2 regions of the Lysinibacillus sp. FW12 genome follow, and region 1 is predicted to be linked to the other one. Evidence: riboswitches for the same ligand, from Rfam matches in the RefSeq annotation. Region 1 holds a riboswitch; the other holds the start of a gene.

Region 1 (8,841 bases):
GTAGCAGTTGTCAATCTTGATGAAGGCGCTACTATCAATAATAAAGCCATTCATATCGGAAATGATTTTGTTGCTCAATTAAAAAAAGGCAAAGAGTTAAATTTTCAATTTGTCTCTGCCAAGACCGCCAAAAAGGGGCTTGAAGCTGGCGACTATTATATGATTATTAAAATTCCAAAGAATTTTTCTAAAAACATAACAACGGTCATGGATAAAACACCAAAACCAGCTAAACTTTTATATGAAGTCAATCCAGGGAAAAACTATGTAGCCTCACAAATTACTACAACGGCCGTTGAAAAAATGAATACAAAAATCAATGCCAATGTCACGAAGATCTATTCTGAAACAATTCTAACTAAATTCAAGGACGTTTCAGCTGGCTTCATGGATGCAGGAACTGGAGCACAGAAACTTTATAACGGCACTGTTGATGCACAAAACGGAAGTAGAAGGTTAACAGAAGGTATTCAAAGTTTAGATGAAGGGGCACAAAAACTTAAAACAGGGAGCACGGAACTTTCAGCTGGCCAAAAGAGCTTATCTTCTGGTGTAAATGAACTTACAACCGGCTCTAATTCCTTATATAAGGGGTTACATCAGCTTACGGATGGTGAACATTCTCTACAATCGGGAATGAATCAAGTAAGCCAAAGCATTACTAACTGGTCTGTTGGAAATACAAAGTTAGCTCAGGGACAAGAACAAGCAGCTATCACCGCTAAGAATTTGGAGGAACAAATAACTCAATATGTAAAAGAACATCCTGAAGCAAATCAGGATGGGAAACTCCAACAAATTATTGCTTTATCTAAAAAATTATCTACGACAGAAACTACTTTAAAATCTGACCAAGATCAGATAGAAATAGCTGCAAAAAAAATTACTACTGCACAGGCTTCGCTTCAAACTGGGATGGAAACGTTAGGTGCTAACATTACTCAGACTACTGAAGGAGCAAAACAGTTACAAGAGGGTACGAATGCATTTGCTAGTGGGTTTACAAAATGGATGACAGGCTATACAACACTTAACACTGGCATTACAACTCTCGCAAACGGAATCAGTCATGAATCAAGCGGATTAGCGGACCTACAAGACGGGCTTTCTTCTCTAGCAATTGGCTCAAATGAATTATCAGCAAAGCTAAATGAAGCTGCAGAAAAAACGTCTAATCTTCAATACAATGACTCTACCTCAACAATGTTTGCACAACCAATTGAATTGGTAGAATCCCATTTATCCAAAGTTCCGAATTACGGGACTGGCATTGCTCCTTACTTCTTATCACTTGCTTTCTTTGTAGGAGGCATTATGGCAGCCAACATCCTACCTTTAGGACGTAGAGAACGTCTAAAAGTAACTGGAACAGTTCACTTTATTAATAAACTAGGATTAGTTTATATAATAGGAATAATTCAGACACTTATCGTGGACCTGGTCGTACTTTTAGGATTTAAATTAGCAGTAGCAAGTGTACCGTTATTTATCCTATCAAGTATTATCGTGTCATTTACTTTCATGACCTTCATCCTGATGCTTATTATTCTCTTAGGGAATCTTGGTAAATTACTAGCTGTCACTCTCTTAGTATTTCAACTAGCAACCTGTGGCGGAACTTTCCCAGGAGAACTTGAAAATCCAATGTTAGCTAGGGTTGGAGGGTTTTTACCGATGGCCCACTCATTGAAAAGCTTCCAGGAGGTTGTTTCTCTCGGTGGCTGGTCAAACTTAATCACACAAGCATGTATATTACTTATTTACCTTTTACTCGCTTTCATCATCGGCTGGACTTCAAGTCATATACAGCATAAAGAACCAGCAGCCTTAGAAATGGTAAAGTAATAATTCGAGAATAATACTTGTTGAACTTGCTAGATAAAATAAAAATAGTATTTTTAAACTTTGAAGAAAAAGTACCAGCCCATGAGGACTGGTACTTTTTTATAATTTCTGTTGCTTAAGTTATGGTCCGACGCAACTAGTATAAGACTATATTTCTTAAAAAATATAGAAAAGGAAATGCAATACTTCATCTAAAGCCATGTTGTTGAAACACTTCTTTTACAGAAAAGCTCTCTTCATCATATTTCAAAAAATTATCCTGAAATAAGACGTTTTTCTTTCATTGCACCAACTTGGCCTAAAATTAGTGCACCGAACATTTGAATAATCGTTTTCACAATAATTTGTCCAAAAATGGCGGCAGGCACCGCTTCCCAAGGCAACATATTAGCCCCCAATGGACTCAAGCCGATTACTACGAAAATAGCAGAATCCAGAAATCCTCCAACAATTCCACTGTAGAGCACACGCCATGCCATTGGTAATTTCAATCGACTATAAATTTCTGTATCAGCCGTTTCAGCGACAACAAATGATAGGGCTGACGCTACCACAATCAAAAGTGTATCCCCTAGAAGGAATGACACTACTGCTGATAAAATTAAAGCTGTAATAATAACTATATATGTCTTTGCTCTACCATATTTATTTTGCACAAGATCGCGAAAAATAAAAGTCGCTCCAATTAAAAGCGTCCCCATTGGCACGATAAACATACCAAAATGTAACGGCGCAAATGCTGCCGTTACCACATTAGCAACGACAATAGATAATAAATAAAATAGTATTCTCATCCTATTACTCCTCAAATCAATTTCAAGACATTATTGTAATGGCACCCCTATACACCTCTTTTATTCCCCCAAACAAGGGCATGTAACTGTGGTAGTACTTTGACATCTCTTAATTCTTCATCCTTTATTACTCGATCAATGAGCTCATGATATTTATCTAATAAATGGATAGCTATTCGTGAATTATCAATCGACGTAAGATCATCGTTACCAACTTGGAGATAAAAAGGAATCGTTGGATAACGATGATGAATTTGTTTAGCATAGTCGTAATCCTCTTGATTAAAAACGACTATTTTGAGGGATGTATGGTGATTACTGTTTCGATTTTTAAGTTTTTCGAAGATATTTGAGAGCATCGAATAGTCCGTAGTCATTCCAGAACTAGGTGGCTTTGGTGAAATTGTCAGCTCATCAATCTCATACATCCATTTTTGCCATCTACTTCCCTGCGTTTCCACACTAACCTTTATGTTGTTTTCTTTTAAAATCGCAATGAGCTCTTGCAAATTTGGATAGAGTGCAGGATTACCGCCCGAAATCGTAACAAATGAAAATCCACTGCCACCAAGACGTTTTAATTCAGACCAAATCTCTTCTGCTGTCATTTGGACAATAAGATGCTTTCCGCTACCATCCCACGTAAATGATGAATCACACCAGGAACAAGAATAATCACAACCTGCAGTTCTTACAAACATTGTCTTCTGGCCAACTACCATTCCCTCACCTTGAATTGTTGGTCCAAAAATTTCGATAATAGGTACTTTACTCAACTTCCATCCACTCCCGTCTTGCTTCTGCATAGCTTGTAGGAGTTTCGTAAAGCCTGATAAACTCTACACACGCACCGTTATATCCTTCATCAAGCAAGGCCTCAGTCAGCTTTTCGTAAATCCAAACAACAATGTTCTCTGCCGTCGTATTCATAGGTGGAAGTGTTTCATTTAAATAACGGTGATCCAAATGAATCTCTATTTTTTGTTTCCATATCTCTTTTATATCGCCAAAATCAATCATCAAACCACGTTCATCTGTGTAGCCACTCAGTCCTAATATGACACGATAGGTATGACCGTGCAGATTTTTACATTTCCCCTCATAATGATGTAAATGATGAGCAGCATCGAAGGTAAATTCTTTGCTTACGAGAACACGCTTTGCATGGTATTTCAATTGATTTCTTTGAATATCCTCATCTATTTTTTGGAGCCTCTCGACGATTTTATAATCTGACATGTCTTAAAACTCCTTCCTATAACTCAAATACTCATCAAGCCCTTTTTTTCGCAGGTTACACGCTGGGCATTCACCACAGCCATCTGCTATGACACCGTTATAGCAAGTTAACGTTCTTTCTCGAACAAACTCAAGCGCCCCAAGCTGATCAGCAAGCCCCCAAGTCTGTGCCTTATTCAGCCACATCAACGGTGTATCAATGACAAAAGAATCATTCATAGATAAATTTAACGTTACATTCAAGGATTTAATAAAAATATCTCGGCAATCCGGATATCCGCTAAAGTCTGTTTCACACACACCCGTTACAATATGCTTTGCTCCCACTTGGCTCGCTAAGATGCCAGCAAATGAAAGAAAAAGTAGATTTCGACCAGGCACAAAAGTTGATGGAAGCTCACCATTTTCTCCGTCCTTCACCTCTATGTCTTGTCGTGTCAATGCATTCGGGGCAAGCTGATTCAGGAGTGACATATCCAGAATGTGATGCTTGACACCAAGCTCCTCTGTTATCACCTTCGCACATTCAATTTCCAGACGATGCCTTTGACCATAATCAAAAGTTACTGCCTCAATCTCTTTAAAACGTTCTTTTGCCCAGAACAAACATGTTGTGCTGTCCTGACCTCCACTAAATACAACAATCGCTTTTTCCTTCTTCATCCATAAAGACTCCCTTATATCGAAAAAACAGCACTCTAAGAAAAAGTGCTGCTTTCTTCTTAGTTTTTTTAAGAGGGTAGCTAAAAACCTCTTTCTTGCTTCACTTATCGATTATCAATTTTTTCTGGGTTAAGATCGTGGTTCATTAAACGATAATTGGCTATTTCTTCGTATTTAGTTCCTGGCTTCCCATAGTTACACCATGGATCGATCGAGATACCACCTCGTGGAGTAAATTTCCCCCAAACCTCTATATATCTTGGGTCAAGTAATGTAATTAAATCATTCATAATGATATTAACGCAATCCTCATGGAAATCTCCGTGATTTCTAAAACTGAATAAATACAATTTTAGTGATTTACTCTCAACAATTTTTTTATCAGGGATATACGAGATATACATCGTTGCAAAATCAGGCTGATTTGTAAGCGGACATAAACTAGTGAACTCTGGACAATTAAACTTAACGAAATAATCTCGATTGGAATGAAGATTATCTACTGCTTCCAAAACTTCAGGTGCATAATCATATGAATATTGTGTACCTTGGTTACCCAACAATGTTAAATCCTTTAGTCCTTCTTCATGACTTCGACCAGACATAAAAAAACCTCCTTGTAAAATGTTTCCCAACACTTTTCAAGAGAGGCATTACCAATCATTCTATTAAAACATAAGTAAAAACATAAAAAAGCCACGTCCGATATGGACATGGCATAATGTCATGTTTCCATAGTTTTTTATAGAGGGTATCAGCTATGAACCTCTCCCGTACAAGTCCGGGCACATTCTTTTCTTCCATATCGTACAAAAAATAATACAGAACGTCAAATAGATTTTAAAAAAATCTTTCCTATTTGTGCTTTACTAATTAAATTGACAAAATGAATATATTTCTGTAAGTCCTTTCTCATTTTAAAGTTCTATTTTTTAATTACATTACTAGGAAAATAGAATTAAAATATAATTGATAAACTAATACTTATTATCAATATTTTGGTATACTCAAATATTCCGATATTCGAATTACTACTCCTGTGATAAATTTGAATTATCACACTTTTTTGTTTAGTGTGATAATTAAATGTGGAGGGAGAAATGAGTTTTGAAAAAGTTTACGTTTATGAAGTTTTTAAGTAGTATTATAGCTTTCGTTATGGTGCTTTTTCTATTGGTTCCATTATCGAGCGCAAGTGCTGAAGAATCTAAACCATTTAAACAGGATAGTCAAAGTGAAAGTATACTTCAACTTAAGGCGGCTATCGCTGAACAGCTAAGCTTGTCTAAAGATGGTCCAACTCTTCACGAAAGCTTACAAAATGTATCAGGCAATCAAGAAGTTGCAGTCATCGTACATTTATCTGAAACGCCTGTGGCACTAGAGCAGGGAATGAGCCAGGTGAAAGGCCAAAAGTTCTCTAATGCGCGAGCAAATGAAGTACGTTCAAATGTAAAAGCTCAACAAGCAAAAGTAAAAAAAGAGTTAGCTACTAAAAATGTTCAAATGACTCAAGGCTACACATTTGATACTGTTTTAAACGGTTTTGCGGCAACAGTGAAAGCAAATGATCTCCCGAAACTGCTTTCAATAGAAGGAATTACATTAATCGAACCTGATGCAATTGTTTACGCATCAGAAGATAATACAATGAAATCATCGGAACTTATTAAGGAAGATCAATTAGAGGCCCAAATGAACACAAGTATTTCTTTCCTTGGGATCGAACAGCTGTGGAATGAAGGAATTGAAGGACAAGGAATAAAAGTAGCAGTATTAGATACTGGTATTGACGCAGATCACCCTGAATTCGCTGGAATTTACAAGGGGGGAAAAACTTTATTCCAAATTCATCAACTTACACGAAGCCTCGAGCAGATGACGATGCATCGGAAACATTGCCTTCTGAGCGTCCTGCCGGAACACCTGAATTTAATGAAAAAGGAAGCTCGTTCTATACTTCTCACGGTACCCATGTTGCTGGAACCATTGCAGCAATCGGAGCAAACAAATTTGGTATTAAAGGAATTGCTCCAAAAGTAGACCTTTATGCTTACCGTGTTCTTGGTGCATATGGAAGTGGAGCTACATCTGGTATTGTTAAAGCAATTGAAACAGCTGTAACAGAAAAAATGGACGTTATTAACCTTTCTCTTGGTGGGGGAGCTAACTCTGAAACGGATGCTGGTTCATTTGCTATTAATAATGCAATGATGGCTGGAACAATCGGAGTAATTGCGACAGGGAACTCCGGCCCAAATCGCGGAACAATGGGCACGCCTGCAACCGCTCGTTTAGGAATTGCTGTCGGTAACACAACAAATCCTGAAACAAAGTATAACGGGGAAGTAAATGTTACAGTTGGTGACTACAACTTAACAAAACAGCTCCCATTAATGGGAACAACTTTTGGAAGGGATTTAGCAACACAGCTTCAAGGAGAATTTGACCTAGTTGCTATCCCTGGAAACGGGGAAGTAAAGGACTTTGAGGGAATCGATGTAAAAGGTAAAGTGGCATTGATCTCTCGTGGCAGTATCGCCTTTGTTGATAAAATTGCGAACGCAAAGGCAAATGGAGCTGTCGCAACAATTATTCATAACTTTGCTGGTGGAACAAATGCACCTAATATTTCAGGTACATTCCTTGGTGATTCATTTGCTTTTCTACCAACATTTGATATGTCCCAAACGGATGGCGATGCAATTCGAGCTGCATTAGCAGGCGGAACTGGAAAAGTTAGCTTTAGTCAATTTACTTCCACACAGACACTAGGAGATGAAGTAAACGATTCAAGTTCCCGTGGACCATCTACACCAAACTTTGATATTAAACCAGATGTAAGTGCACCTGGAACAAACATTATGTCAACGATTCCAATGTATAAAAAGGATTTCCCTGATGCAGATTATGCAGAAGCATATGATCGTAAAACAGGAACTTCTATGGCAACACCGCATATTACAGGTATTGTTGCATTACTTAAACAAGCAAATCCTGATTGGAACGCGTTCGACATAAAAGTGGCGCTTTCTAATACAGCAAAGGTTTTAGATAAAACAAAATACGATGTGTTCTCTCAAGGAGCAGGTCGTGTAAATGCTTATGCTGCAGCGCATCCAGAAATTCTTGCCTATGCACTGGATAGTGCAATTTTAGATGGAACTGGAGCTGTTTCAGAAAACTTGAAAGGTACAGTTACGTTCGGTCCACAACCACTTAAAGATCAGGATATTTCCGTAACAAAACAAATTTTAGTAAAAGATATAAAAGGGAACGGCGGTAATTATAACGTATCAATTGATGTGACAAAAACATTTGGTGATGCAACTGTTACAGTCGACCAGCCAACATTTAACCTAGCTGGTGAGCAATTGTTAAATATTAAATTAACCGCTTCACAAGCTACTGCACCAAACGGCTCTGAAATACTAGGGTATATTCACATCAGCGGTGGAGCTACAGAAATTTCATTACCATTCGCAGCTGACTTTGGCAGCGAGGCAGTAACTGAACTTAAAGATTTAAAGATTACAGAAACAGACCTATCCTTCAACGGTGATGGAGTGAAAGATTCAGCTGTCCTTTCATTTACATTAACTGGAGATGTAACAACTAACTATATCGAGCTTTGGGATATTATGAATCCTCAAGGTGGAGAATATGGTGACGGCTACATCGGCTATCTTCACGCAGGTACTGCACTAGGAAAAGGATCTTATACGCTGAATATTGCTGGGCAGTACAAACCATGGGGACCAGAACCTGCCACAAAAATTCCAGATGGTCTCTATACAATTGACTTTACTGGTCTTGCGGCATCAGGAGTAGTGTCCGATTATGTTGGACCAATTATCGTGAAAACGACGAAACCAGAAATTACTGGTTCAGTTACTGAAGGTGTCGCTACAGGACAGGTAACAGATAAGTATATCGACTACAATGAAGAGTTATATTTATACGGTTTAAATTACAATTTAAATGATAAATTAAAAGCTTCCTATATTTCGACGATTAATGGCGAAGTACAAGCACCAGTTCCTTTTGAATTAAATCAAGACGGTAGCTTCACATTCCCAGTAACAGCAGAAACTAATGCTGTATCTGTAAAAATTGAAGACGCTGCCGGGAATGTTGGTGAAGCCTTAATATATGAAAAAGATGTAGTTGAACCAAAAGTAACGCTTTCTGTCAATCCAACAGAGTTAAACCTAACAGCTGGAGAAACTGCACAACTTACGGTAACAGAGACATCTACTCCTCCAGAAGGTGAAGCAACAGAGGAAGATGTAACTTCAAA
Region 2 (8,841 bases), 530 kb from region 1:
TGTTTATCAATATATTTTTGTACTTTCCATAAGTACAATTGTTCACATGTGGAGGTTTTGAGAAATGAAAAAGATAATTGTTACTGGGGCACTTGGTCAAATAGGTTCTGAGCTTGTAGAAAAACTTCGTGGTATTTATGGAGAGGACAATATACTTGCTACAGATATTAGAAAGCTTGAACATACTAAGGGCCCATTTGAAATATTGGACGTGACAGATGGACAAAGAATGCATGATCTAGCAAAGGATTTCGGTGCAGATACGATGATGCATTTAGCGGCATTATTATCTGCTACTGCTGAAAGAAATCCATTGTTAGCTTGGAATTTAAATATGGGTGGATTAATGAATGCATTGGAAGTTTCACGAGAGTTAAATATGCAATTTTTCACGCCAAGCTCTATTGGAGCATTTGGCCCATCTACACCGAAGGAAGATACACCGCAGGATACTTTGCAACGACCAACGACAATGTATGGCGTTAATAAAGTAGCGGGTGAGTTACTATGTGATTATTATTTTAATCGTTTTGGCGTTGATACACGTGGTGTACGCTTCCCTGGATTAATTTCCTATGTAACACCTCCAGGTGGTGGTACGACTGATTATGCGGTAGAGATTTTCTATGAAGCGATCGAACAGGGCAAGTATACATCTTATATCCAAGAGGGTACGTTTATGGATATGATGTACATGCCAGATGCTTTACAAGCTATTGTAGATTTGATGGAGGCAGATGGTAATAAGCTAGTTCATCGTAATGCTTTTAATATTACAGCAATGAGCTTTGAACCGTCGCAAATTGCAGCTGAAATCAAGAAACACTTACCGAATTTCACAATGGACTATCAGGTGGACCCAGTGCGTCAGGCTATAGCAGATAGCTGGCCAAACTCTTTAAATATAGAAGCAGCCCAAAAAGAATGGGGCTTTAAAGCAGAGTATGATTTAGCTAAAATGACAGTTGATATGTTAGAAAAACTGAAAATTAAGCTGCATAAAAAGGCAATTTCATAATAGTGTAAGCTACAGTGTTTTAGAGGTAAATCCTAATGGCAAATAATATTACAGAAATTTACTAAAATAAAGTAAAAAGAGCGATGTCCCAAAAAGGGAGATCGCTCTTTTACAATACTATTTTGTTAACATATGGAAAACTTGTTCAACGTCTTTATCACCACGACCTGAGATATTAATAATAATGCTTTCCTCAGATGGTAAAGTTGGTGCTAATTTTAGAGCATATGCAACTGCATGTGAGCTTTCAAGGGCAGGAATAATACCTTCGACCTTTGAAAGTACTTGAAACGCCTCTAGAACTTCTTCGTTTGTAACAGTTACATACTCCGCACGGCCAATTGTTTTTAAATGACTATGTTCTGGACCTGCTCCAGGGTAATCTAGACCAGCTGCAATTGAATATGTTGGTAGGGGATTTCCTTCATCATCTTGTAACACTAAACATTTGAAGCCATGTAGCTCCCCAGGCGTCCCTTCGTTTAATGTAGCAGCTTGATCGGGTTCGATTCCAATAAGACGAACGCTTTCATCTGCAATATAATCAGCAAATGCTCCAATGGCATTACTACCACCGCCGACACAGGCAAGGACGGCTGTTGGAAGCTTTCCTTCCTTTGCTAAAATTTGCTCACGACTTTCACGGCTAATGACAGATTGAAAATGTTTAACCATTGAAGGGAAAGGATGTGGTCCAACTGCTGAGCCTAATAAATAGAATGTTGTTTCATAGTTTTCTACTAAATCAGCGAACGCTTCATCAACCGCATCTTTTAAGCGGCCTTGTCCTTTATCAACAGCTACTACTTTCGCACCAAGAAGCTCCATACGAAACACATTTAATGCCTGACGTTTTGTATCCTCCAAGCCCATATAAATGGTGCAATCCATTCCGAACATGGCACAAGCAGTTGCCGTTGCTACACCATGTTGTCCAGCGCCTGTTTCGGCAATAACGCGATTTGCTCCCATACGTTTAGCTAGTAAAATCTGGCCTAATACATTATTGATTTTATGTGAGCCTGTATGGTTAAGATCTTCACGTTTTAAATAAATTTTTGCGCCACCTAATTGCTTTGTTAAATTTTCTGCAAAGTAAAGAGGGGATTTACGTCCAACGTATTCACGGAAATAGTAATCCAATTCTTTCTTAAAGTCTTCATCGTCTTTAAACTTTTGGAAATTCTCGTCTAAAATAGTTAAGACATTTTGAAGCTCCTCTGGAACAAAGCTTCCTCCAAATTCACCAAAATAACCTTTTTTCTCTACTACTGTACTCATCTTTACTCGACTCCTCTATGCTAATTTTCCATAAAAAAAAGCCACTCCAATCCTCATAAAAAGGACGAGTAACCGTGGTGCCACCTTGATTCGCATTTTTGCGCGCTCTTCTACTCCGATAACGGGGAGTGGGTCGGCCTTACATTTGGATAAGGCTGCTCTGAAGTCCATTCACAAGTACATACTACTGGTTTGCACCTACCACCAGCTCTCTTGAAGTTACAGTGCTTGCTACTACTCTTCTTCCTTGCATTTATTAGAAAGAATTGTAGAATATTTTCAGAATAGTGTCAAGAAAAAAAGACGAATCCTTAGACTCGTCTGTTAAATCAAATTTTTAAAGTGAAGACGTTTATTTAGTCCATACATAATAGGTGCACCAACTGCTAACACAACAAACTCACCAGCAGCCACTGTTAGCCAAGTCCAGAAGAATGGAAGCTCTAAGGCTAAGTTTAGTTCAAAGGCAATGATAAACATAGTGCATGTAAATAAAAATGTATTAATAATTAAACGTGCCCACATATTTTTGACAAATTTACAGATTAAAATGAACAGTCCAAGTGTGATCATAGAATGACCAACACCAAACACTAAATCGTAAATGCCAAGTGGTGAAAAAAGATTGGAGATCAATACTCCAATAATGATCCCTACGGCAAAGCGTGGATTAAAGGCCACTAGATGGTTAAAAATCTCGGATACGCGGAACTGTACTTCTGTAAAACCAAATGGTGCAACAAGCATTGTCACAGCAATATATAAAGCTGCAATAATACCACTTGCTGCTAAAAATTTTATCTTCATATTCATTTCTCCTTAGTTTTTTTTCGTGGGATGGTTACGAACCACGGTGCTTTCACACAAGTAAACATTTTATTATAGATATCTAGTAGAAGTCAAATGTCAGACTTTGTCCACAATGACCTAGCGTCGCAAAATTGTCATAAATATTTTTTACTATGTTAAAAAAGAAAACGAATAACTAAAACAGCGTAGTTTAGCGGTTTAAAGCGCCAAATTGAATGATTAGCTAAAATATTTTGTTAAATTTAAAAGTCAGAACATTCATAATGTTGTTGACGAGGCTCAATAATAACGATAATATAGCGATACATTCACACTTTGTTTGGATAAAGTGCGATAGATATTTTAGTTATTAATCGGGGGGATTATTTGTGAAGGGCAATGTAAAAAAGCTGTCATTCCTTCTATTTGGATTAGTGTTACTTCTTGCTGCCTGTGGTAGTGGTGGTTCTAGTTCAACGGATTCAAAAGGGAATGAATCAAACAACGCAAGTGAGAGCGGAAATGCAGATGATAAAACATATAAAATCGGCATTACTCAAATTGTTGAACATCCATCTTTAAATGCAGCAACAGAAGGCTTTAAAAAGGCAATTGAAGATGCTGGATTAAAAGTTGAATATGATTCACAAATTGCACAAGGAGATAACAGTCTTAACACAACGATTGCTAACAATCTAGTGAGTGCAAACGTAGATTTAATTTTTGCTAACTCTACACCTTCTGCTCAAGCAGCTGCTACAGCTACAAGTGATATTCCAATCATCTTCACTTCTGTAACAGATGCTGTTGGTGCACAGTTAATCGAATCAATGGAGAAACCAGGAAAAAATGTTACAGGTACAATCGATTTACATCCTGAAACGATTTCTAAAACAGTAGCATTTCTAAAAGAGCTTGGCGCAAAGAATGTGGGTATGGTCTACAATGCTGGTGAGCAAAACTCTGTAGCACAAGTTTCAGAAGTGAAAAAAGTTATGGGTGAGCAGGGCTTAACGGTTGTAGAAGCTTCGGCATCCACTTCAGCAGATGTGAAACAAGCAACAGAATCGTTAATTGGTAAAGTAGATGCTTTCTATATTATTACTGATAACACAGTGGTTTCTGCGTTAGAATCTGTTATTGATGTTGCTAACACAAATAAATTACCACTTATCGTAGGAGAGCTAGACTCCGTTGCACGAGGCGGTTTAGCTGCTTATGGTTTCGAATATTTTGATATTGGCTATGAAGCTGGACAAATGGCTGTGAAAATTTTAAAAGGTGAAGCTACACCTGCTGATACACCAGCACAATATCCACAAAATCTAAAACTACTAATCAATAAAAAGGTAGCGGATGATTTAGAAATTGAAATTAAAGATTCTTGGGGTGCAGAACTTCTAGAAAAGTAAAACGAAGCGGGGGAGAACTATCCCCGCTTTATCTTCATTTATAAGCGGTATAAATAAAAAAGAGATTTAGGAGATGATTCAACGATGTTTTTAGCATTATTTGGCGCAGTGGAGCAAGGAATCATCTATGCAATTATGGCACTTGGTGTATATTTAACATTTCGGGTGTTAGATTTTCCGGATTTAACGGTTGATGGAAGCTTTGTAACAGGGGCGGCAACTGCAGCAACAATGGTCTTGCTTGGCTACCACCCAATCTTAGCGACTTTAGTGGCAATTGTTGCTGGATTTATTGCTGGATGTATGACAGGAATTCTCCACACGAAAGGGAAGATTAATCCGCTATTATCAGGGATATTAATGATGATTGCATTGTACTCAATAAACCTACGTATTATGGGGTTAACTGCAGAAAATACGATAGGTCGCCCGAATATTCCACTGCTAAATTCAGAAACGATATTTTCAAAGTTTCAAACATTTTGGAGTAATTTAGGGATCGATGATGCTCTTAATAACCTATTAAAAGGCATGGGATTTCAGCATGTACCAGGTACATGGAGTGTGCTGATTGTCGTATTAATCATCACGATTTTAATTAAATTATTAGCAGACTGGTTCTTAAAGACTGAGGTAGGGCTTGCTATTCGAGCAACTGGTGATAATAAACGAATGATTCGTAGCTTCTCAGCAAATACAGATACACTTATCATTCTAGGTCTAGGACTTTCTAATGCACTTGTCGCATTTTCTGGAGCTTTAATCGCACAATACTCGAAGTTCTCCGATGTTAGTATGGGGATTGGTATGATTGTTATCGGTCTTGCTTCTGTTATTATTGGTGAAGCCATTTTTGGTACAAAAACAATTATTCGTACTACTTTTGCAGTCATTGCTGGCGCGATCATTTATCGTATTATTCTAGCATTAGCTTTACGTGTAGATTTCCTTGATTCAGGAGATATGAAATTAATTACAGCAATCATCGTTATTTTGGCACTTGTCTTACCGCAATTTATCAACAAGACTAAGGAGCGCAAACGAAAGGCGAAACGTGCTGCAGAACTTAAACCAGTAAAAACTGTAGAGCGAGGGGGAAAAGGCCTTGCTTAAATTACATGGCATTAATAAGGTGTTTAATGAAGGAACACCAGATGAAAAAATTGCACTTGCAGAAATTAATCTTCACTTAAAACCAGGGGATTTTGTGACAATCATCGGTAGTAATGGAGCAGGGAAGTCTACGATGATGAATATGATTTCAGGAGCTTTAACACCTGATTTTGGGACAGTGTCCATCGATGGTAATGATGTGACGAATTTACCTGAATATAAACGCTCGCAATATATTGGTCGTGTGTTCCAAGATCCAATGGCAGGTACAGCACCTGCTATGACAATTGAAGAAAACGTCGCATTAGCATACTCAAGAAATAAGAGCAGAGGCTTACGTATCGGTGTAGATAAAAAGCGCCGTGAATTTTTCAAGGAATCATTAGAGATGCTTGGTTTAAATCTTGAAAATCGACTTTCCGCAAAAGTAGGCCTACTGTCAGGTGGGGAACGTCAAGCATTGTCATTATTAATGGCTACATTCACGAAACCGTCTATTTTATTGCTGGATGAGCATACAGCTGCACTTGATCCATCTCGTGCAGAGTTAATTACTCGGATTACAAAGTATCTAGTGGAAAAAGATAATTTAACGACATTAATGGTCACGCATAATATGCAACAAGCTTTAGATTTAGGGAATCGTCTTATAATGATGGATAAAGGGCAAATCATTTTAGAGGTTGGTGAAGATCGTAAACATGAATTAACCATCCCAGATTTAATGGCTGAATTTGAACGCATACGTGGTGAAAAAATGAATTCAGATCGTGCTTTATTAGGATAATTGGAACGCTAAAAGGAATCGAGAACTTTCACGCTCGATTCCTTTTGTTATTATCTTAAGTTGATGACCAAATCAATTCACCTGCTAAGCAGTGAGACTCTTTATTTTAAACTAGTAAGCCAAATAGTTGAATGTCATTGTTTACTTCTTTGTATTTGAAGCCAAACTCATTCATTCGCGCTAGCAACCCTTCATAATCAGCTCGATCGCCAAGTTCAATACCGACTAAGGCAGGACCACTTTCTTTATTGTTTTTCTTAGTATATTCAAACGTAGTGATGTCATCATTTGGTCCTAGCACACTAGTGAGGAATTGGCGTAGTGCGCCTGCACGTTGAGGGAAGCTGACAATGAAGTAGTAAAGCAACCCTTCATGAATAAGCGACTTTTCCTTAATCTCCTGCATTCGTCCAATATCATTATTACCACCACTAATAATGACAACGACTGACTTACCTTTAATTTCTTCCTTATAAAAATCAAGAGCTGCAACTGACAGTGCTCCAGCAGGCTCGGCAATAATCGCATGTTTATTATATAGATCTAAGATTGTTGTACAAACTTTGCCTTCAGGTACAAGTAGTATGTCGTCTAAATAGCGACGACAAACATCATATGTGTGATGACCGACGCATTTTACTGCAGCTCCATCGACGAATTTGTCAATCCAATCAAGAGCCACCGCACCACCTTCAGCAAAAGCAGCTTTCATACTGCCCGCTCCAGCTGGTTCGACACCAATAATTTTACTAGAAGGGGAGAGGTTTTTCACGTAGGCAGAAACGCCTGACATTAAGCCACCACCGCCTATACTACCAAATACGTAGTCGATTGGTTCCTCCATGTCATTCATAATTTCAACTGCTACAGTTCCTTGACCCGCAATAACATCGAAATCATCAAATGGATGAATGAAAATTTTACCGTGTTCCTCACAGTAACTTAACGCGCTTTCGGCAGAGTCATCAAATGTATCGCCTGCTAAAATAATCTCTACATATTCACGGCCAAACATGCGGACTTGATCTATTTTTTGCTTAGGTGTTGTTTGGGGCATAAAAATGCTAGCTTGAATTTTTAATTGTGCACAGGCGTAAGCTACACCTTGTGCATGATTTCCTGCACTTGCACAGACCACACCCGCATTGCGTGCTTCATCTTCAATTTTTTTAATTTTATAATAGGCACCACGAAGTTTGAATGAGCGTACATGCTGTAAATCTTCGCGTTTAAAATAAATATTTGCTCCGTATTTCTCGGATAAATAGTCGTTTTTTTGTAGTGGCGTATGCACAACTACATCTTTTAAAAAATGATGTGCAATTAAGACATTCTCTACTTGCACGGTTCTAGTATCAGCAACTTCCATAGTATTCATCCTCCGTTATACGTTTAAAACATTCATCTATAATAGCACACTTTTTTTGCTTTTTGTGATTAATTTTTAGTAAATTCTAAATTTTCCGTGTCTATTTTAAGATGTAAGCGTTTTATCAAATAAATACAACTCTCATAACAAAAATGGTCAAGCATATACTAGATTAGCTTAGGACAAGTGGGAGGGTAAGTGGTGGAGATCATTCAAGGAATTCTATCTACATATAGGCAATTTTTTGATTGGGCCATGTGGCAGGAAGTATTGACCGACCCTGTATCTTGGGGGCTAATTTCCTCATTAATTATAATAGAAGGATTGCTGTCAGCCGATAATGCACTAGTATTAGCAGTACTCGTTAAACATTTACCAGATAAACAACGTAAACGAGCGTTAATGTATGGGATGTTAGGTGCCTATTTTTTTAGATTTTTATTCATTGGTATAGGGGTATACCTTGTAGAGTTTTGGTTTATTAAAGTGTTAGGTGCTTTATATTTGGCTTGGCTCTGTGTGGCTCATTTTCTTCATATAGGGAATGAAGATAGTGTGAAAGAAGTAAAAAAATCAGGATGGATGGTACGTTTTTTTGGCACCTTTTGGGCAACGGTCATCTCTGTTGAACTAATGGACATTGCATTTTCAATCGATTCCATATTTGCTGCCTTTGCCGTATCAGATCAAGTGTGGGTGCTTTTAATTGGAGGAATGTTAGGAATATTAATGATGAGAACGATTGCAGGTGTTTTTTTAATCATTATCGAAAAAATTCCTGAGCTCGAAGCAACAGCCTTTATAATTATTGGGGTCATTGGCTTAAAAATGTTAGTGAGTGTTGTCGATATCCATATACCACATTATTTATTCTTCTTATTCTTAGTGGTTGCTTTTCTAATCACCATGGTTGTGCATATTTTGAATAAAGTAAGAGCTTCCTAATAAAAACGTTCTGTTCTCAAAGATAAAATGAGAACAGAACGTTTTTTATTTTACATATTTGTCAGGATCAACAATATAGAATTTTTCAACATTGAGCCAGCTCTCACTCATTGGTTCACCGTCATCA

What was found. A riboswitch is a leader RNA that binds a small molecule or an ion and turns the genes downstream of it on or off. The one in region 1 is predicted to bind preQ1.
Region 2: linked by a shared signal. The riboswitch ahead of SJW71_RS21750 (QueT transporter family protein) and the one ahead of queF (preQ(1) synthase) in region 1 are both predicted to bind preQ1.

Annotation. Positions count from the first base shown of each region.
Region 1 covers NZ_CP139094.1:162,808-171,648, reverse strand. Annotated here, with positions in the region: gene SJW71_RS00880 (YhgE/Pip family protein) at 1-1,845, shown strand, start outside; gene SJW71_RS00875 (VUT family protein) at 2,100-2,639, opposite strand; gene queE (7-carboxy-7-deazaguanine synthase QueE) at 2,687-3,415, opposite strand; gene queD (6-carboxytetrahydropterin synthase QueD) at 3,408-3,878, opposite strand; gene queC (7-cyano-7-deazaguanine synthase QueC) at 3,882-4,541, opposite strand; gene queF (preQ(1) synthase) at 4,646-5,146, opposite strand; PreQ1 riboswitch class I at 5,270-5,316, opposite strand; partial or broken gene SJW71_RS00850 (S8 family serine peptidase) at 5,649-8,841, shown strand, end outside.
Region 2 covers NZ_CP139094.1:4,237,031-4,245,871, reverse strand. Annotated here, with positions in the region: gene SJW71_RS21760 (L-threonine 3-dehydrogenase) at 65-1,018, shown strand; gene trpB (tryptophan synthase subunit beta) at 1,136-2,299, opposite strand; T-box leader at 2,357-2,556, opposite strand; gene SJW71_RS21750 (QueT transporter family protein) at 2,624-3,106, opposite strand; PreQ1 riboswitch class I at 3,113-3,157, opposite strand; gene SJW71_RS21745 (ABC transporter substrate-binding protein) at 3,478-4,500, shown strand; gene SJW71_RS21740 (ABC transporter permease) at 4,585-5,613, shown strand; gene SJW71_RS21735 (ABC transporter ATP-binding protein) at 5,606-6,400, shown strand; gene ilvA (threonine ammonia-lyase IlvA) at 6,507-7,769, opposite strand; gene SJW71_RS21725 (TerC family protein) at 7,971-8,714, shown strand; gene bshB2 (bacillithiol biosynthesis deacetylase BshB2) at 8,760-8,841, opposite strand, start outside.